DNA from 2 places in the Pseudoalteromonas sp. APC 3691 genome. Region 1 is predicted to be linked to the other one. Evidence: predicted binding sites of a transcription regulator. Region 1 holds the regulator's gene; the other holds the start of a gene.

What was found. The regulator MetJ, encoded in region 1, represses methionine synthesis genes. The targets are predictions, from matches to a motif close to TAGACGTCTAGACGTCTA.
Region 2: QL998_RS01035 (methylenetetrahydrofolate reductase) is a predicted target of MetJ. The motif match lies at 1,339-1,356, and genes of this name have one in related genera.

What each region holds. Positions count from the first base shown of each region.
Region 1 covers NZ_JASDCB010000034.1:25,758-30,213, reverse strand. Annotated here, with positions in the region: gene metL (bifunctional aspartate kinase/homoserine dehydrogenase II) at 1-576, opposite strand, end outside; gene metB (cystathionine gamma-synthase) at 582-1,829, opposite strand; gene metJ (met regulon transcriptional regulator MetJ) at 2,119-2,439, shown strand; gene QL998_RS12110 (malic enzyme-like NAD(P)-binding protein) at 2,522-3,763, opposite strand; gene rpmE (50S ribosomal protein L31) at 4,452-4,456, opposite strand, start outside.
Region 2 covers NZ_JASDCB010000002.1:45,258-49,713, forward strand. Annotated here, with positions in the region: gene QL998_RS01030 (pitrilysin family protein) at 1-1,149, opposite strand, end outside; gene QL998_RS01035 (methylenetetrahydrofolate reductase) at 1,400-2,356, shown strand; gene QL998_RS01040 (hypothetical protein) at 2,483-2,671, opposite strand; gene QL998_RS01045 (sensor domain-containing diguanylate cyclase) at 2,685-3,665, opposite strand; gene QL998_RS01050 (DEAD/DEAH box helicase) at 3,724-4,456, opposite strand, start outside.

The DNA.
Region 1 (4,456 bases):
TCGGCCAAGTGTTACAGTCTCGCCTTTGATATCTGCGGCAATAAACCCAGTAACAACATTTATTTTATTAGGCAAAATTAACTGCCCACATTGCTGCGCATTTTGCGCATGCATTAATTCGCCATCATTTAAGATAAAAAGAGTACGTGCATCTTGAGCGCATGCCTCAATATTTAGCTGCTGTAAATAAGTAGCGAGTAAACGTGCTGACCACAGTTCGCCATGTGCAAGTAATGCAGCCTCTTTTAGCTGCTCAGCTTGAGCAAGTTCTGCAATATAGCTAAGTTCGATACTTAGTGTTTTAAGTGCACTTCGTTTTAAATCGGCTTCTAATAGCTGCTCTATTAAATCACTTTGATGGTTATTTAACTGCAGTAAAATATCAGCGACAGCTTGCGTGTCTTGCTGCTGATAACTTTGCCACAACGACACAAGTGTATCTGTAGTTTTACCTGCAGCAGACACCACAACACAGTCGCCCGTCTGAGTATGCCCAATAATTATTTTAGCTACGCTTTGATAGCGCTCACTAGAGCTTAAGCTTGAACCACCAAATTTATGTACACAATTGACCATATTAATCACCAAAGCGCCGGACGGGCTGCACTTAATTTAACGTTACCACCAGGAGTGCCTGCTCCTTTGCCTACACGGCCAACATTTTTATTTTGCCCTGGTTTTACAAGTTCAAACACTCGTTCAAAATCAGCGACTAAATCGTGTATATCTTCAATACCTACCGAAATACGAATAAGCGTATCGCCCACACCCGCCTCTAAACGTGCTGTTGCCTCCATACCTGCGTGCGTCATAGTTGCAGGGTGACAAATTAAGCTCTCTACGCCACCTAATGACTCAGCTAAACTAAACGTTTTAAGGCTAGTTAAAAATGCCGCAGCGTCGTTTATATCGCCTTTAATATCAAAACTAACCATGCCACCAAAACCAAGTTGCTGTGCTTTAGCCAGCTCATGTTGAGGATGTGACTCAAGACCTGGGTAGTAAACTTGGCTTACATATTCAGAGCTTTCAAGGTACTTAGCTATTGCCAGTGCATTTTCTTGATGCTGCCTTAGGCGCACATTTAAAGTACGTAAACCACGAAGCGTTAAATAGCTATCAAAAGGCGCACCCGTAATACCAATGTTATTAGCCCACCAAGCAAGCTCATCGCCTAACTCTTGTGTTGCGGCAATAACAGCGCCGCCTACTACATCTGAGTGTCCGTTAATGTATTTAGTGGTTGAATGCACCACAATATCTACACCAAATTTAATAGGGTTTTGTAAAGCCGGCGACAAAAACGTGTTATCTGCGGCAACCAAAGCTCCGCATTGCTTAGCCACATCGGTAACCGCTTTAATATCTGTTAAACGAAGTACTGGGTTACTTGGGGTTTCTATCCAAATAAGCTTAGGTTTAATTACTAAAATTTGTTGAAGGCTTTCTTCTTTTGTTAAATCTAATATTTTGAGCTTTAGTAGCCCGCGTTTTTGTAAAGATGTAAATAAACGATAGCTGCCACCATAACAATCATGCGGAATTACTAACGTATCGTCACTATTAAGTAGCTGAGTAGCTAAATGCACGGCAGCCATGCCTGTAGCTGAAATTATGCCACGAGCGCCACCTTCAAGCTTAGCAAGCGTCTCAGCTAAAATATCACGATTAGGATTACCGCTACGACCATAATCATACTCACGCTTAGTATCAAAGTCGGCAAACGAATAAGTAGTCGATAAATAAATTGGCGGTACCACCGCACCATGATGTTTATCAGCATCAACGCCGTTACGTACAGCAATGGTCGCTTTGTTTTTTTCGCTCATATTCGTCACCTGATTAACTTGGATGTTTAGACGTCTAAAAGAGTAAGTTATCCGTTTTGATAAGTCAAAGTATTTTAAAGCTCTAGATGGCTAAAAATAGAAAGGGCCTCTGCGAATAACACATTTTAGCTCACAAAAGTGTGTTTATCTTTACACCTACAATAGGCTTATTAAGATAGATCTGTATCTATTATTTGACTATCTTTTTTAAATCGATAGAATTTCACGCATATTTACACGCTTTTTATACCGTGTGAGAAATTAATAATCTGAGGCAACGATACATCTTATGGCTAAATGGAATGGTGAGTATATTCACCCATACGCAGAACACGGTAAAAAATCAGAGCAAGTTAAAAAGATCACCGTTTCGATCCCGCTAAATGTATTAAAGGTATTAACTGACGAACGTACACGTCGTCAAATCAATAACCTTCGCCATGCTACAAATAGTGAATTGCTATGTGAGGCATTTTTGCATGCTTTTACTGGCCAACCTTTACCAAATGACGATGACTTACGTAAAGATAACGCCGAAAAAGTGCCAGAAGAAGTTAAAAAAATAATGCAAGAAATGGGTCTAGAAGTACCCGTTTTAAACGAAGAATAAATATTACAAAGACAAAAAAACCTCAGTAATTATTGAGGTTTTTTTATGTCTAAATTTTATTGCATAGCTCTACTGTATAGATTTACTGCATATAGTTTTCAGGTAGCTCAATTTGTGCAACACCTGACTCAATAGCAGCAAGTGCAACAGCTCTTGCTATACGCGGCAGTAAACGTGGATCCATTGGTTTTGGAATAATATACTGCGCACCAAATTCTAGTTTATCTACACCAGCGGCTTTTAAAACTTCTGCAGGTACTGGCTCTTTGGCAATACTTCGAATAGCATCTACTGCAGCAATTTTCATTTCATCGTTAATAGCGCTTGCACGTACATCAAGTGCACCACGGAAAATAAACGGGAAACATAAAACATTATTAACTTGGTTAGGGTAATCAGAGCGTCCTGTTGCCATGATTAAATCGTTGCGTGCGCCGTGCGCAAGTGCAGGATCAATCTCAGGATCTGGATTTGAACATGCAAACACAACTGGTTTTGCAGCCATTAGCTTTAAATCTTCAGCCGCTAATAAGTTAGGGCCAGAAACACCCACAAATACATCTGCATCTGCAATTACATCTTGCAATGTACGCTTATCGGTATTGTTAGCAAAAAGCTGTTTATATTCATTTAAGTCATCGCGGCGGGTATGAATAACACCTTTGCGGTCAAGCATATAAATGTGTTCACGCAGTGCACCACACTTAATTAACAGCTCCATACACGCAACAGCGGCAGCGCCTGCACCTAAACATACAATAATTGCATCTTCAATTGACTTACCTTGTACTTCTAGCGCATTTAACATACCAGCAGCCGTTACAATGGCAGTACCGTGTTGATCGTCATGAAAAACAGGGATGCTACAACGCTCTATTAATGCTTTTTCTATTTCAAAACACTCTGGTGCTTTAATATCTTCAAGGTTAATACCACCGAATGTGTCGGCAATATTGGCAACCGTATTAATAAAGTCTTCTGTTGTTTTGTGCTTAACTTCAATATCGATAGAATCAAGCCCTGCAAAACGTTTAAACAATAACGCTTTACCTTCCATTACGGGCTTAGACGCTAAAGGACCTAAATTACCAAGGCCTAGAATTGCAGTACCATTAGTAATAACCGCAACCATGTTACCTTTACCAGTATATTTATAAGCATTTGCAGGATCTGCAGCTATTTCACGTACAGGTTCGGCAACACCTGGGCTATACGCAAGTGCAAGATCATGAGCCGTTTCAGCTGGTTTTGTAAGCTCAATGCTAATTTTACCTGGTACGGGATGTGAGTGGTAATGTAGTGCTTGTTCACGAAAGTCAGACATAACGCGATGGTATCCTGCAATTTAAGTTAAAGTGAGAGATGGAGTCTTGGGGTACGATACCCTTATTATTTTTAAATTCCAAGCAATATCAGGTCTATCCTGTTATATGCTATATCCTTTAATTTTAAGAGGTTTTTCAGTAACTTTGCAGGATTATATCGACATTTAATAAATAAAAATTCACCTAAAAAGTAAGTTTTAAGGTGCTTTTATGTCTATCAAAATCTTATAAAACGTATACTTAAAGTATCAGCATAAACTTAGAATAACAGCCTACTACCTTACTTTAAAAACAGATAAGCCCACGTTAGCTACTTTTATCAACCTAGTTAAAAATTGTACTATTTAAAATATAGAGAATATCTATCGATTTGTCTGTAAAGGATTATGCATACTCAGAATAAGAATAGGAAATAGTTATGCAAAAGGAGGGGATAGTTAAAATCAACGAAATAATACCAATCTGCTTATATATGGGGTCTATTTAAAGTTAAGAAAATTACGCTAGAACTAGGCAAAAATTTTTGTATCTAGTTGTTCTAAATAAAAAAATTTTAACGACGTTATAGTGCAATTTAATTCGTTAAATTGCTTAAAGATTTATGTAGGTTAGTTTAAGATAATAAATAACAAATTTTAGGCACAAAAAAAGCACCCTAAGGTGCTTTTTTTAACTAAACAGCAATAATTACT
Region 2 (4,456 bases), on a different contig from region 1:
CTCATCAACAAGCTCAGTGCGTGCTTTTGCATAAGTTCGGTTAATTGCATCGCGTGCAGTGACTAAATCGTCTGCGTTTTCTACTTTAACAAATACGTGTAATAAACCCGGATCTTTAGTCTCTGGGTTATAGGCAAACATTTGGCTGGCAATTTGTTTGTCGACCACTAGCTCTTGATATAAATCAGAGTTATTTGAAAAATAAAGCTGTGAGATTAAATCAAGCGCCGCTCTGTCTTTTTTAGCAGGCTCCCACGCAGCGCCTTTGTACGATACAAGCAACCAATGCCCTGGTAGTGCTTCATCTTGCTGGTGCAAATATTTTGGCGCTTGTTGAACAGGCTCAGCTTTAATATCGGCAACATAGTTACCTTTTTTCCAGCTACCCCAATGCTTTTTAACCATTGCCATTGTAGCTTTTGGCTCTACATCGCCCACAATAACAAGTGACACATACTCAGGCTTATAAAATTTAGCAAAAAACTCTTTTCCGTACGCCATTTGATCAGGCATGGCTTCTATGTCTTTAAAAAAGCCCATAGTGGTGTGTTTATACGTGTGCTTATCAAACGCTTCTTCGCGTACAGCGCTTAATAATTTACGAATTGGGCTCGCGTTGTTTTTTAAGTACTCACCTTTTACCGTTTGCGCTTCGGTTCTAAATTGCTCTTCGGTGTAGGTTAAGTTTTGAAAAATATCAGCTTCTAGCTCAAGTACTTTATCAAGATGCTGCTTTGAAAAGTTTAAATGGTAATTTGTGTAATCGTTTGTTGTATATGCGCGGTTATCAACACCTGAATTTTTTAATATGTCTGAGTACACATCTTCAGGGTATTTTTGTGAGCCTTTAAACATCATGTGTTCAAAAAAGTGAGCAAAGCCTGTTTTGCCCTCTTCAACTTCGTTACGCGACCCTACCGATACCGGAATTTGCAGCGACACTACATCAGGGTAATCGGTTTTAACAACCATGACACGTAAGCCGTTTTCTAGCTCTTCAATTAAGTAATCTTGTGAAAAAACACGGTCATCAGCTTTATTTACTTGTTCTTGTTGTGCTGTTGTTTGCGTGCTTTGGTTTTGTTGCATGGCGCAACCCGTAAACGCCAGTGATACCGCTAAGCTGGTTGCTAATAATTTAAATTTCATTGTTGTCCCTTTTTAAATTGAGCAAATTTGTTGTCAGATTTAACTCTTTAATTATGCCCCAAAGCCAATAAATATAAGAGCCCCAAGGGAATTTATTATGTAAACAACTGTGTCAATTATAAATTATGGGAACAAGCACAATGAATAAACATCATGTTAGTTGAAAAACTTTCACTAAATAAATCTATCTAGACGTCTAAATGGCTGCTATATTAAATCCATCTAAACAAACTTAGCTGGAATGAGGATTATGGCTTTATCACTAAAAGAGAAGATAGTGGACACCAACCAAGGTGTTTATCTTATTGGTACTACCCCGCCTAAAATTGGCACCGATAAAGCGCAATTAAAAATCATTGCAGAAAAGCTATTAGGTCGCTTACACGAAATTGAATACGACGGCGTGATAATTTACGACATTCAAGACGAAAGCAGCCGCACTAATCAAGACCGCCCATTTGCGTTTAAACAAACCGTTGATCCGCGTGAATACAGCCATTTACTTCGTAATTTATCTGCACAAGATGTGATTACTTATAAAAGTGTGGCGCAGCGTGGCGTAGGCGAATTTAAAGATTGGCTAAGTAAAACTAAAAACGACTACGATTTACAAAATGTTGTTTTAGTAGGTAGCCCATCATCGATAGGCGATATAAAGCTAAGCCTGCCAGATGCGTATAAAGCATTGGCTGAGCAATCAGATGATTTCTTTTTAGGTGGCGTTACGATTGCTGAGCGCCATTCAAGTAAACGAAATGAGCACGAACGATTAATAGAAAAAACAGCACAAGGTTGTCAGTTTTTTATATCGCAAGCTGTTTACGACACACAAGCTACTATAGAGCTAATTACTAGCTACGCACGTACATGTAAAGCACAAGGGATTACACCTCAACGTATTATATTAACGTTTACCCCGTGCGGCGGCGAAAAAACCTTAGACTTTATGCAATGGTTGGGTATCTCAGTGCCAGAGGCAACTAAATGGCGCATGCTTGATGCAGACAATACATTAAGCGAATCAGTCCGTATTTGCCGCGAAAACCTCGACTTAATACTTAAAAGCTGTGCGCATTTAGATGTACCGCTGGGCCTAAATATTGAAAGCTTAACAAACCGTAAAGAAGAAATTGACGCGTCAATTAACCTATACCGTTTATTAAAAGCCATTATGGAATTAAACCTTGCGGAAAAGCTAATAGCTTAAAGACTAGGTTAGAGCTAATTAACACCCTTCTTGGCAAGCCTAATGGCTTGCTTTTTTATGTCCGTTCTTTGAAAAATTAATTAATAAATACAAGTAAAAATTTGCAGCTTAAGCTATCCATGAAAGCTATTTTTGGTTATTACTCTCAAGCCTTTTTAAGGCAAACCCCATAGAGGAGCACATAACACCAAAAATTATTCCCTCATTAGATATAAATCTAATGCTAGGAAACGTTTCAAATAAGCTTATTATTGCTAAGGAAAAAATAAAACCTATCGCAGAAAAAACCAGCCAAGTTTGTGTGGCATGAGTCATGACGAACCTCCTTTTATTGTGCTTTTTTAGCGAGCTTGTACGCTTGTTTATTTTTATACATTGCGTGGTCTGCATCACTTAATAGCGCTTCAAAGGGCTGCTTTTGTTTATTAGTAAAACTATAACCTATGCTGAGCGATAAATCGCAGACGTCTGCTTTGAGTAAAGCTTTTGAATACTCAGAGGATATTTTATCCATGATGTAGCTAATTTTGCTTTTATCGCTTAACTGCATTACTGCAACAAACTCATCACCACCTAAACGCCCTACTATGTCGGCATCTCTTAAATGGTTTTTTAGCGTATCAGCCAAAATAATTAAGGCTTTATCACCTACTTCATGACCAAAGGTGTCGTTTAATTTTTTAAAGTCGTTTATATCTATAAACAAGCAACATACGTCGAATCCCAAACGCAGTGCTAAATTAAGCTTTTGCTGAGCTAGTAAGTTAAGTGCTCGGCGATTATAAATATCTGTTAATGAGTCTAACATAGCTATTTCGCGCATTTGTTCATAGCTGTAAACAAGCGCTAGGTCGTCTTCAATTAAATCGCGTAGTTGCTCTATGAGCTCAAAGTATTCATCGGTATAGCTAGTTATTTTAGTGTCTTTTAAGCATAGCGTGCCAAATACTTCACCTTCTGGCCGATGAATAGGTAAGCCTAGGTAGGATTCAACGCCATCCTTAACTACTTCTGGGAGGGTGTTCCATGCATCGTTATTGCTTGCATCATTAACATATAAAATATTTTTAGTTTCAGCAACGTACCGACAAAACAGAGGTGTTTGAGGAGGGAGTATAGGATTGGTCTCAAAGTTAGATCCACCTTCGTTGCTTCTAATAACAACGCGATAGCCTTTGCTTGTTGCCTGAACTATATAACCAGACGGGGCTGAAAAAAGCCCCGTTATAAGGTCGATTGTTTTTTGCCATTTATGCAAAGATATTTGGCCATCAATACCAGAAAATGCCCATTGATCAATTTCAAACATTGCTTTACCTCGGCTATTTAGTAGCTCCAGTATAGGCAAGAAAGCAAAGTAAAAGCTATTATTTACGACGTCTACTTGGCTCTCTTTTACCAGTGATGCGTTTTTTATCGCGATCTTTTCGCGACTTGTTAGTATTTTTACGATTATCTTTTGGCTTTTTATTAGGATCTGGCTCGTAACCTTCTAACCACTGCGGCGTTAAACGCGTATCGAGTAGTACTTCAATTTCTTCTAGCAGCCATTGCTCATCAAGACTTACCAGCGACATAGCAAGTCCTTGTTCGCCAGCACGACCTGTACGGCCAATACGGTGCACGTAATCCTCGGCAATGTACGGTAGTTCAAAGTTAATTACGTATCTAAGTGTAGAAATATCTAAACCACGCGCAGCTACATCGGTTGCAACAAGTACGCGTGTAATACCTTCTTTAAAGTTTTGCAATGCACGGTCGCGTGCGCCTTGCGATTTGTCGCCATGGATTGATTCGGTTTTTAAACCGTCTTTACACATTTCTTTAGCAAGCTGATCAGCCATTTGTTTTGTGCGAGTAAAAATAAGCACTTGGCGCCAGTTTTTCATACCAATCATGTGCGATACAAGTTCGCGCTTACGATCCTCATCTACAGCGTAAATAACTTGCTCTACTTCAACTGCGGCTGAGTTACGTTTATCAACTTCAATTAGTTCTGGGTTTTTAAGTAACTTTTTACTGAGTTCAAACACGCTGTCATCAAACGTAGCTGAAAATAGTAAAGTTTGGCGATCGCCCGGGATATGTCGCAATATACGT